Regions from separate parts of the Neorhizobium sp. BT27B genome, predicted to be linked through region 3. Evidence: riboswitches for the same ligand, from Rfam matches in the RefSeq annotation. Region 3 holds a riboswitch; each other region holds the start of a gene.
What was found. A riboswitch is a leader RNA that binds a small molecule or an ion and turns the genes downstream of it on or off. The one in region 3 is predicted to bind cobalamin.
Positions count from the first base shown of each region.

Region 1: it holds a riboswitch for cobalamin, as region 3 does, so the genes downstream of both, nrdH (glutaredoxin-like protein NrdH) here and AAIH70_RS12910 (DUF1852 domain-containing protein) in region 3, are expected to answer to the same signal.
Region 2: it holds a riboswitch for cobalamin, as region 3 does, so the genes downstream of both, AAIH70_RS20380 (DUF1636 family protein) here and AAIH70_RS12910 (DUF1852 domain-containing protein) in region 3, are expected to answer to the same signal.

Region 1 is NZ_JBCIYT010000004.1:379,611-383,503, forward strand. Features, by position in the region: gene nrdE (class 1b ribonucleoside-diphosphate reductase subunit alpha) at 1-1,451, opposite strand, end outside; gene nrdI (class Ib ribonucleoside-diphosphate reductase assembly flavoprotein NrdI) at 1,421-1,834, opposite strand; gene nrdH (glutaredoxin-like protein NrdH) at 1,846-2,067, opposite strand; cobalamin riboswitch at 2,368-2,587, opposite strand; gene AAIH70_RS13530 (substrate-binding domain-containing protein) at 2,832-3,725, shown strand.
Region 2 is NZ_JBCIYT010000007.1:294,763-298,655, forward strand. Features, by position in the region: gene AAIH70_RS20370 (cobyric acid synthase) at 1-593, opposite strand, end outside; gene cobO (cob(I)yrinic acid a,c-diamide adenosyltransferase) at 600-1,214, opposite strand; cobalamin riboswitch at 1,328-1,534, shown strand; gene AAIH70_RS20380 (DUF1636 family protein) at 1,638-2,057, shown strand; gene cobW (cobalamin biosynthesis protein CobW) at 2,079-3,116, shown strand; gene cobN (cobaltochelatase subunit CobN) at 3,116-3,893, shown strand, end outside.
Region 3 is NZ_JBCIYT010000004.1:240,794-244,686, reverse strand. Features, by position in the region: gene AAIH70_RS12915 (methionine synthase) at 293-1,321, opposite strand; gene AAIH70_RS12910 (DUF1852 domain-containing protein) at 1,347-2,324, opposite strand; cobalamin riboswitch at 2,428-2,640, opposite strand; gene AAIH70_RS12905 (hypothetical protein) at 2,966-3,328, opposite strand; gene AAIH70_RS12900 (HlyD family type I secretion periplasmic adaptor subunit) at 3,502-3,893, opposite strand, start outside.

The DNA of each region.
Region 1 (3,893 bases), 140 kb from region 3:
AGATAACCGTGCAGGTTCATCTGGCCGAGGCCGATCGCGTGGCTGTCTTCGTTGCCTTGAGCGATCGAGGGAACCGAGGTGATGTTGCTCATCTCGGACACGGCCGTCAGCGCCCGGATCGAGGTTTCGATCGTCTGGCCGAAATCGGTTGAGTCCATGGCGGCGGCGATGTTGAGCGAGCCGAGATTGCAGGAAATGTCCTTGCCCATCTTCGCGTAGGAGAGGTCGTCGTTGAATTCGCTCGCATCGCTGACCTGCAGGATTTCCGAGCAGAGATTGCTCATGGTGATGCGGCCGGCGATCGGGTTGGCGCGGTTCACCGTGTCCTCGAACATGATGTAGGGATAACCGCTTTCGAACTGGATCTCGGCGATCACCTGGAAGAACTCGCGCGCCTTGATCTTCTTCTTGCGGATACGGCCGTCCTCGACCATTTCCTGATATTTTTCCGTCACCGAGATTTCGGTGAACGGCACGCCATAAACACGCTCCACGTCATGCGGTGAGAAAAGATACATGTCCTCGTTGTTGCGGGCGAGTTCGAAGGTGATGTCGGGAATGACGACGCCGAGCGACAGCGTCTTGATGCGGATCTTTTCATCGGCATTTTCGCGCTTGGTGTCGAGAAAACGCATAATGTCCGGGTGGTGGGCATGCAGGTAAACCGCACCCGCGCCCTGCCGCGCGCCAAGCTGGTTGGCGTAGGAGAACGAGTCTTCCAGCAGTTTCATCACCGGAATGACGCCGGAGGACTGGTTCTCGATCTGCTTGATCGGTGCGCCCATTTCACGAAGATTGGTGAGCGACAGCGCCACACCGCCGCCGCGCTTGGAAAGCTGCAGCGCCGAATTGATCGAGCGGCCGATGCTTTCCATATTGTCCTCGACGCGCAGCAGGAAGCAGGAGACGAGTTCGCCGCGCTGCTTTTTGCCGGCATTGAGGAAGGTCGGCGTCGCCGGCTGGAAGCGGCCGGAAATGATCTCGTCGACGAGATCGCGGGCAAGCTTTTCATCGCCGCGCGCCAGCGCCAGCGCCACCATGCAAACGCGGTCCTCGTAACGCTCGAGATAACGCTTTCCGTCAAAGGTCTTCAGCGTGTAGCTGGTGTAATATTTGAAGGCGCCGAGAAAGGTCGGGAACCGGAATTTCTTGTCATATGCGTGGTCGAACAGGTCGCGCACGAAATTGAACGCATACTGGTCCAGCACCTCCTGCTCGTAATAGCTTTCGGTCACCAGATAATCGAGTTTTTCCCGCAGGTTATGAAAGAACACCGTGTTCTGGTTCACATGCTGGAGGAAATACTGTTTTGCGGCCTGCCGGTCGCGGTCGAGCTGGATCTTTCCCTCACCGTCATAAAGGTTCAGCATGGCGTTGAGGGCGTGGTAATCGAGCGCGGCTTCGGCCGGCTTTACCGCATTCACTGGCTTTTCGAAGTTTGTCGCGTCCAAAATCGTTCCAATCCGTGTCTGACGTTGTCGACATCTTCCTGCGTGCCCAGAAGCTCGAACTTGTAGAGAAAAGGCACCTGGCACTTGGCGGAAATGATGTCCCCGGCGATGCAGTAGGCTGCGCCGAAATTGGTGTTGCCCGCGGCAATCACGCCGCGGATGTTGGATCTGTTGTCCGCATCGTTGAGGAAGCGGATCACCTGTTTGGGAACGGCGCCCTTGTTTTCGCCGCCGCCATAGGTCGGAACGATCAGGACGAACGGGTTGGGCGCGCAAAGCGCCTCATCGCTGCTGATCGGAATGCGCCGGGCGTTCATGCCCAGCTTTTCCACGAAACGGTGGGTGCTTTCCGATTTCGTGGAGAAATAAACGACCTCACCCATCGCGATGATGGTCAGGCGAGGGCGCTGATCATGTCAGGGCGAAAACCTGCCCAATGCTGCTCGCCGGCAATCACGACGGGCACCTGTCGGTAACCGAGACCCTGCACGAGGTCATAAGCCTCGGCATCGGCGGACACGTCGATGATAGTGTAGTCGATGCCCTGACGGTCGAGGGCGCGGGTGGTCGCGGTGCACTGGACGCAGGCGGGTTTACTGTAAACGGTGATGGTCATTGTCGGTCCCCTCGTGTGGAATAGGCGTGCAAAAGCGGTCGGACATCCGCCGATGTCCGGGCAAAAGAATATTGGGTATGAAGGTCGTCGCTGACGTGGCCGGACGTTAAACGTCCATCATTGCCACTGCGCGCAACATGAAATCAGCAGGCCGACATCGGCTTGCTGGTCGACATATCGATGCTTATCGAAACTCAAGAACATAAGACTTCACCCCGAAGCATTTCATACGGGACATTCGGGGAAGCGCATGCGCAGGATCATCCCGCACATATACGCGACCTTCCGGACACCCCGCCCGTGGACGTTTCGTACAAGGCAGGTCTCCTGGCTTGCGGGTCACGGCATCCGTTCCGCCTTCCCAACGCTTTTGGCGTCAGTGGCCTGATCGATCGGATGCTCGCCGCTTACAGTTGCGGGGGCAGCTTCGGCATTGTGGCGCCCGTCATGGGTTTCACGCACCGTATTCCCGTCTTAGCTTCCGATGCGAATCGGAAGAACCTTGAACACTAGATATAGTAGACGAGGTGAAAATTCCGTCAACGACTATGTTGTTTCGGCCCGATCAAGGCTGGGGAAAACGAGCGGCCTTGCCGTATAAGATCACGGTCACAGAAACTTTTTCACGTAAATTTATTTACGTACGAATTCAAAAATATTGACGCGCGTAAAATTTAGGACATATGATGAAAAATCCGCCGGCAAGAGGAGGCCCGCCGGCTGGATGTGTGCTTTTAAGGCCTCAAGGACGGGGAGGAATAAACATGACCCTCAAGAATTTCGCAAAGACGCTGCTGGTTTCCGCAAGCCTGACGTTTGCCGCCGCTGCCGCCCATGCCGAAGGCATCGGCGCATCGCTGCTCACGCAGCAGCACCCATTCTATAACGAGCTCGCCAAGGCGATCACCGCTGAAGCCAAGGCCAAGAACGTGTCGGTCGAAATCTCGATCGCCAATCAGGACCTGAACAAGCAGCTCGCCGACATTGAAGACTTCATCGTCAAGGGCGTCGACGTCATCATCATGTCGCCGGTCGACAGCAAGGGCGCACTTGCAGCCGTTGCCCGCGCCGAAGCTGCCGGCATCAAGGTTATCACCGTCGACGTACCGGTCGAAGGCGCCAAGGTTGCCTCCTATATCGGCACCGACAACTATGCCGGTGGCGTCAAGGCCGGTGAACTGATGGCCGAACAGCTTGGCGGCAAGGGCGAAGTCGCAATCATCGACTACCCGCTGGTGCAGTCGGTGGTGAACCGCGTCAACGGCTTCAAGGAAGCCATTGCCAAGCACCCGGACATCAAGATCGTGTCGATCCAGACCGGCATTACCCGCGCCGAAGCACTGGCCGTTGCCCAGAACATGCTGCAGGCTAACCCGGACATCGGTGGCATTTTTGGTTTCGGTGACGATGCCGCTCTCGCCGCAGCCGTTGCCGTCAAGTCTTCGGGCCTGACCGGCAAGGTCAAGGTCATCGGTTTCGATGGCATGCCGGAAGCCATCAAGGCAGTCGATGCCGATCCGGACTTCGTCGGCGTCATCCAGCAGTTCCCGGACCAGATGGGCAAGCTTGCCGTCGAGACCGCGATCAAGCTGCAGGCGGGCGAGGAAGTGCCGGCCGAGCAGCCGATCGTTCCCGGCGTCTACACCAAGAAGCAGTAAGTCCTCCCAAGACGCTCTGCGCATGAGGCCGTCTCTGCTTTGAGACTGCCTCCTTCGGTGGTCCGCTCCCCCAGGCGGGCCACCGGAAATCTGCGGATTGTTCGAAGCCGCCCGATGCGGCGCACCATCTGCATGATCAGGAATAAGGAGCAGCTTTCACCGCAGTGG
Region 2 (3,893 bases), on a different contig from region 3:
CGGTTGACGATAAAGCCTTGGATCATCGCCGCGTCTTCCGCATCCAGCACCAGTTTGGTGCCGGCAATGCTGGCAATGACGCCGCCGCGGTCGATATCGCCGATCAGGATGACCGGCACATCGGCAGCGCGAGCAAAGCCCATATTGGCAATGTCGTTGCGGCGCAGATTGACTTCCGAGGCGCTGCCGGCGCCTTCGACCAGAACGATATCGGCCTGTGATTTCAGAAGTTCAAAGCTTTCCATGACACGCGGCATCAACGCCGCCTTCATGCCCTGATATTCGGATGCTTTCGCATTGCCCTGCACGCGGCCCTGCACCACGACCTGCGCCCCGACCTCGCTCTGCGGTTTCAGCAGAACCGGGTTCATATGCACCGACAGCGGCACCTTTGCCGCCCGCGCCTGCAGGGCCTGCGCGCGGCCGATCTCGCCGCCATCCGCCGTCACCGCCGCGTTGTTGGACATGTTCTGCGGCTTGAACGGCTGCACTTTGAGGCCACGATTGGTCAGCGCACGCGCAAGGCCTGCGACAAGCAGCGACTTGCCGACATCCGAGCCGGTTCCCTGAAACATCAGCGCGCGTGCGGTCATGATTTTTTAAAACTCGATGCCGGACTGGGCTTTTACGCCCGCCTTGAAGTGATGTTTGACCAGCGACATTTCGGTCACCGTATCGGCCGCCTCGATCAAGGCAGGCTTGGCATTACGGCCGGTGATGACGACATGCAGGTCCTCGCGGCGTGCCTTCAGCGAGGCGATGACGACATCGAGGTCGAGATAATCGTAACGCAGCGCGATGTTGAGTTCATCGAGCAGAAGAAGCCCGATGGACGGATCGGCCATCAGTTCCTCAGCCTTGGCCCAGGCGCGTTCGGCGGCCGCGACATCGCGCTTCAGGTCCTGCGTTTCCCAGGTAAATCCCTCGCCCATCGTGTGCCATTCGACGCGATCGCCAAACAGTTCCAGCGCCGGCCGTTCGCCGGTTTCCCATGCGCCCTTGATGAACTGCACGACACCGACGCGTCGGCCATTGCCGAGCATGCGCAGCGCCAGACCAAAGGCCGCCGTCGACTTGCCCTTGCCGGGGCCGGTATTGACTATCAGCAGACCTTTTTCCAAAGTCTTTTCCGCCACTTCGGCATCCTGCACCGCCTTGCGATTGGCCATCTTGCGCTGGTGGCGCTCGGCTTCCTGCTGGTCGATCTCTTTCATTTCGGCTCCTCGGCGACGGCTCGTTTCGGGAAGCGCGGACTATAGGGGATTCGTTTCGCGCGGCAATCCATGCCGTCTACAAGGGCGTTTGCATTGACACTGCGTGTACCGACGCCTAGGGAAAGGGTGACGGTCTTTTCCCGGCAACGGGGAAAGCTAAGAGGGAACGTGGTACGGCCGGTCTTCAGGCTTCAAACCACGGCTGCCCCCGCAACTGTAGGCGGTTAGCCCCGCACCACGCCACTGAAAGCGATTTCGGGAAGGCGGCGATAGGGCGACGATCCGCAAGCCAGGAGACCTGCCGTCAGAGACAGAAATTCCAGCCGGGCGGGGTGCTCCGGCAAGGATGTTTTTTTCAGGCGCGACCGGCATCCAGTCATCGCGCCCGCACCCCGCATGTTTTGAATTAGACGGGGTAGATGCTTGGATTTCTTCCAGCCCGACGACGACCAGAAAACTGACCCCGCTGCAAAAACGCCGGCGGTAACGATTTTTGTGTGCGCCAGCTGCCGCGCCAGCGAAGGCTCGACCGAGGAACCTAGTCAGGGCACGCATCTGCTCAACGCAACCGTGGAAGCAGCGGCTGAACAGGTGCCGAACGTCACTATCAAAAGCGTCAGCTGCCTTTCCAACTGCAAGCGCGGCCCAAGCGCCGTGATCGCACGGCAGGACGGCTGGACCTATGTATTCGGCCATCTCGACCTCGAAAACGCCGCCGACCTGATCACCGGCGCCGAACTGATCGCCACCTCGGCCGACGGCCTGATGCCCTGGAAGGGCCGGCCGGACTGTCTCAAGCGCAACATGATCGCCCGTATTCCGCCCTTCGATTTCAACGCATAGACCGACATTCAGGAAAAGCTCATGACCGCCAATCTCGCCCGTATTCCCTGCACCGTCGTCACCGGCTTTCTCGGCGCCGGCAAGACCACGCTTCTGCGCCACACGCTGCAGAACCTCGAAGGCAAGCGCCTTGCCGTTATTGTCAACGAGTTCGGCGATGTCGGCATCGACGGCGAAATCCTGAAAAGCTGCGGCATCGAAAACTGCCCGGACGACAATATCGTCGAGCTGGCCAATGGCTGCATCTGCTGCACCGTGGCCGACGACTTTGTGCCGGCAATCGACAGGATTCTTGCGCTTGAGCCGAAGGTCGACCATATCCTGATCGAGACGTCCGGCCTCGCCCTCCCCAAGCCGCTGATCCAGGCATTTCAGTGGCCGAGCGTGAAAAGCCGCGTCACCGTCGATGGCGTTGTCGCTGTGGTCGATGGTCTGGCACTGGCCGAAGGCCGCGTCGCCGACGACATGGAAGCGCTGGCCGCCCAGCGCGCCGAGGACGATAGTCTGGACCATGACAACCCGGTCGAGGAAGTGTTTGAAGACCAGATCGCCTGCGCCGATCTCGTGATCCTGACCAAGGCCGATCTTCTCGATGAAAAGGGTCTGGCGATCGCCACCGCGCATGTGACCGAACATCTGCCGCGCGCCGTGCGCATCGTGCCGGCCTCCAATGGCGTGGTCGATCCGGCCGTATTCATCGGTCTGGGCCTGGCCGTCGAAGACGATATCGAGAACCGCAAGACCCATCACGACGACGAGCTGGACCACGAACACGACGATTTCGACAGCTTTGTTCTGGATATGCCGGCGATCACCGATCCGGCTGAACTCAGCCAGCGCATCGCCGATGTGACGGCGGCGGAAAAGGTGCTGCGCATCAAGGGTTATGTGGAAGTGGCCGGCAAGCCGATGCGTCTTCTCGTGCAGGCCGTCGGCCCGCGCGTCAACCACTACTTTGACCGCCCCTGGGCAGCCAATGAAGAGCGCCGTTCGCGTCTCGTCGTCATCGGCGAAAAGGGCATCGATGCGGCCAAGATCGAAAAGATCCTGGCGGCCTGATGCATATCCTCGCCACCACGTCCTCGTCTCTTGACGACCTGATCGAACCGGTCGACCTCGACCAGACGCCGGGCGACGTGGTGGTGCTGTCCTTTACCGACAGCGATCTGAACGGCATTGCCTCCGCATGGGCCAAGGGCGGCGAAAGCATGCCGTCGCTCAGGCTCGCCAATATTTCCGAACTGCGCCACCCGATGTCGGTCGATCTGTGGATCGACAAGGTGGCGCGTCACGCCAAGCTCATTCTCGTGCGTATCCTCGGCGGCCATGACCGCTGGCCTTATGGCGCCGACGAACTGGCCCGCATGACGCGCGCGCGCGGCGTGACGCTCATCATGCTGCCCGGAGAATGCAGCGAGCGCGACGCGCGGCTGGCCGCGGGCTCGACAGTTTCGGCCGCCGAACTCGACCGGCTGCTCTCCTATTTTCGCGAGGGCGGTCCGGAAAACATGGTGTTTCTGGCCACGCGAATGGTCGGGCTTGTTCAGGGCAAGGCGGCGGAGGCGGCCGATGCGGTAAGCGTGCCAAAAGCCGGGTTCTATCATCCCGGCCGTGGCGTTTGCGAAACTGCGGATACGCTTCTGGCCGCGATGCCGGGTGCGGCCATCGTGCCGATCCTGTTTTATCGATCCATGCTGCTGGCCAGTGACGTCGCGCCGATCGATGCCTTGTTCGATGCCTTGGGGAATAAGAACATTCGGGCGGTGCCGGTTTTTGTCGCCGGCTTGAAAGACAGGGCATCGCTCACTTTCGTCGAAACGGCGATGGCAGCGATAA
Region 3 (3,893 bases):
TCGAAAAGGTGGGTTCTTAAAGGGCAATGACGCCGTGCGAGCACCGGGCATGGTGTGATTGAAACGTGGCTCGGAAAACCCACGATGTGCATGGATTGATCACTGCTCGAGCAGGCTACAGTCTCTGGGCAGCACATCATTGGCAGGAATGCGGCAAAGGCGGACATCCTTCGAAGTCTTCAGGATGATCCGCGCTATGACCGCAGAGTCATTCTTAGGTCATCCAGCGTGTATCACGGTGGGTGCGGTGGCGACGGGCAGCCGCCATCCGCTGGTTCAGACAATCGGAAAACTAGCCAGCGAGCTCTCTCCGGACGATCTCAGCTCCTGCACTCAAGGCATTCAGCTTGCCTCTTGCCACACGACGGGACAGAGGGGCCATGCCGCAATTGGTGCAGGGGCAAAGGTTTTCTGCGTCGACAAACTTGAGCGCCTTGCGCAGCGTTGCAGCGACCTCCTCCGGGGTTTCGATGGTATCGCTTGCCACATCGATGGCTCCGACCATCACTTTTTTCCCTCGTACAAGCTCCAGAAGATCCATCGGAACATGAGAATTGTGGCATTCGAGGGAGATCATGCCGATGCTGGATTTCTGCAGTTTGGGGAGAGTTTCCTCATACTGCCGCCATTCTGACCCAAGCGTCTTTTTCCAATCCGTATTGGCCTTAATGCCGTAACCGTAGCAGATATGGACGGCGGTCTCGCACTTCAGCCCTTCGATTGCCCTTTCCAGAGTGGCGACACCCCAGTCATTCACCTCGTCAAAGAAAACGTTGAAAGCAGGTTCGTCGAACTGGATGATATCGACGCCGGCCGCCTCCAGTTCCCTTGCTTCCTCGTTGAGTATCCCGGCAAATTCCCAAGCGAGCTTTTCTCGGCTCTTATAGTGCCCGTCAAAGAGTGTATCGATCATCGTCATCGGACCCGGCAAAGCCCACTTGATCGGCTGTTTGGTCTGCTGACGCAAAAACCTGGCGTCTTCGACGAAAACCGGCTTCTGGCGAGAGACAGTGCCGACAACTGTCGGGACACTCGCATCGTAGCGATCGCGAATTCTGACGGTTTCGCGTTTTGCAAAATCGACCCCTTCGAGGTGCTCGATGAACGTCGTGACGAAATGTTGGCGTGTTTGCTCGCCATCACTGACGATGTCGATGCCGGCCTGTTGCTGATCGTCCAGCGAAAGGCGCAAGGCGTCTCTTTTGCCCTCCAGCAATTCCTCATCCGCCAGTTTCCAGGGCGACCACAGTTTTTCGGGCTGCGCAAGCCAAGAGGGTTTCGGCAGGCTGCCGGCGGTCGATGTGGGGAGAAGTTTCTTCACAATGGGGACCTCTTCTAAGTGTTGATCAGGCGGCGCAGTGAGCAAACAGTTGCTCAAGGGCAGCGCGGTATGGCTTGATGAAGTGTTCTTCGGTGAACTTGGCCTGATCCACCGCCAAGCGACTTCGTTCGTCGCGGTCGTAGGCGATCCGGGTCAGCGAATAGTCCTGGTGTTTCAGATTGGGCTGGTAAAATGTCCCGGCCGCTGCATTCGCATTGTAGATTTCAGGGCGATAAATCCTCTGAAACGTTTCCATCGTGCTGATGATGCCGATCAGTTCGATATTGGAATAATCGCCCAGCAAGTCGCCAACAAAATAGAAAGCCAGCGGCGCGACGCTGCCCGCAGGCATGAAGTGGCGAACCTGCAATCCCATTTTCCCGAAATACTGGTCGGTGGACGAGAATTCATGCTGCCGGTACTCGACGCCCATGACGGGGTGATGATTTTCGGTCCGGTGATAGGTCTTGCTGGTCGAGGCGCTGATGCAAATGACCGGCGGCTTGCGAAACTGCGACCGGTAGGCATCTGACTGCAGAAAGGACTTGAACAGCTTCCCATGCAGGTCGCCGAAGTCGGCCGGAATACTGAAGGCAGGCAGGCTCCTGTTATACTCCGGCAGCACCACGCTGAAGTCGTAGTCGCGCACGTAGGAGGAGAAGTTATTCCCCACAATGCCTTCGATACGTTCCCCGGTTTTGTGATCTACGATCGTCGTCTTCAGTATCTCGATGAGAGGAAATTTCTCGCCATCAACATCCAGGTTCATTTCGACCGAAATGATCTCCAACTCGACCGAATAACGGTCAGATTTGGGATTATCCCAGTGTGCGAGGGCATTGAAGCGGCTATCGATCATCGCCAAGACATTGCGCAGGTTTTCCTGCCGCTTTTCGCCTCTGGCCAGATTGGCAAAATTGGTGGTGATGCGCGTATGTGCCGAAGGACGATAATCCTCGTCGAAGGGTAGGCTTGTGATCGTGAAACTGCAGGTCTGAGACATGTTGTGCCCCTATAAAGTTGGGGGCATGGGTCTGCGGACGCATAGCAAGATCGGCCGCGACGATGCAGCCTTTGCTACGGCACACTGGGACACCCCGCCCGTGGACGTTATTTCGCCAAAGGCAGGTCTCCTGGCTCACGGTTCATCACTTCCGTCCGTCTTCCCGGGGTAAACCAGTGACATATTGGACTTCAGCTCGCCGCTTACAGTTGCGGGGGCAGCGTCGGCTTTTCCGCATGACACGGAGCACCGACTTCCCTCTTAGCCCAGGCACGTTGCAGGCAACGACCGGGGAACCTTAGGCATGGTGACCATATTGCAAGTTAAGTCGCCGGTCAACATCATATAACGATATCTTTATATCGTTAAGTCTCTGCTGCAGTTGTAGGTGCGGGCCAAATGATTGCATTCGGCATCAACAGAGGATTCTCGCAGGCGCAGGCTTGGGCCGCGGCAACCAAATATAGATGGCTGACTATCGGCGCAATTCCGACGGGCGCAGGTGAGCATGCGTGATGACCGCAATGGGGCGACCGCAGCCCTGGCATTCTCGCGTCTTCTCTCGTCCCCGAGACATCCAACCCCCAAAACGCAAACAGGCGGCCGAAGCCGCCTGTCCAAAATCTCGAGCCGAAACCGGATCAGCCGGCGGCCGGAACCAGCAGTTCTTCGCAATAGCTGGAACCCTTGGAGCCGGGGCGATCGGCAACGATACGGATGTCTCGGATGTTGTAATCCGAAGAAACCGTCAGCGTCGCCGCGCAGCTGACGCTGGCGCTCTTGCCATTTTCCATCTTGATGCGCTTGTAGCCGCCACGCCAGTTGTAGACGGTGGAGGAACCGCTTGCGACGTCGCTGTATTGCGGGCCATAGGCGGCAAAAAATTTGCCGGCCGACTGGCCGACCCAGCGTGCCGAAATCGGGTCCGACTTCAGGGGAGAAGCGGTGGTGCATGCGGAAAGCGCGACTGCGACGACAGCCAGCGCGGCAAGACGGGTGTTCATGGTTCTGGTGGCCCTTGTTGAAAAACCGGGCAGCCGTCCCGCCACCCTGGAAATGCAATATTTCGCAAGCGGCCTAGCAGATTTCCGTCATGTTTCGCGAGAGGCTTTCCCGCATCTGCGAAAAAACTTTAGCAATCGCACTTTTATGTCACGCTTTTGCTGCGGCAAACGCCTCAGTTCTCGCGCATGGCCCGTGCCACCTGGTCGGTCAGCGGTTTGACCAGATAGGAAAGCGCCGATCGTTCGCCCGATTGCACAAAGGTTTCCACCGGCATGCCGGCCACCAGCGTCAGGTCGCCCAGCTTGTTGCGCTCATCCTGAGGAATGGTGATGCGCGCCGAATACCAGCTTTCACCGGTCTGCTGGTTGTGGTTGAGGTCGGCCGACACCGTTTCGACAATGCCGTCGATCTCCGGCGTGGTGCGCTGGCTGAAGGCGGAAAACCGCAGGCCCGCTTTCTGGCCGGCGCGGACCTGATCGATATCGGCCGGCCGGATCTTTGTGTCGATCACCAGCTTGTCGTCGGTCGGCACGATCTGCATCACCGTTTCGCCGGGTGAAATCA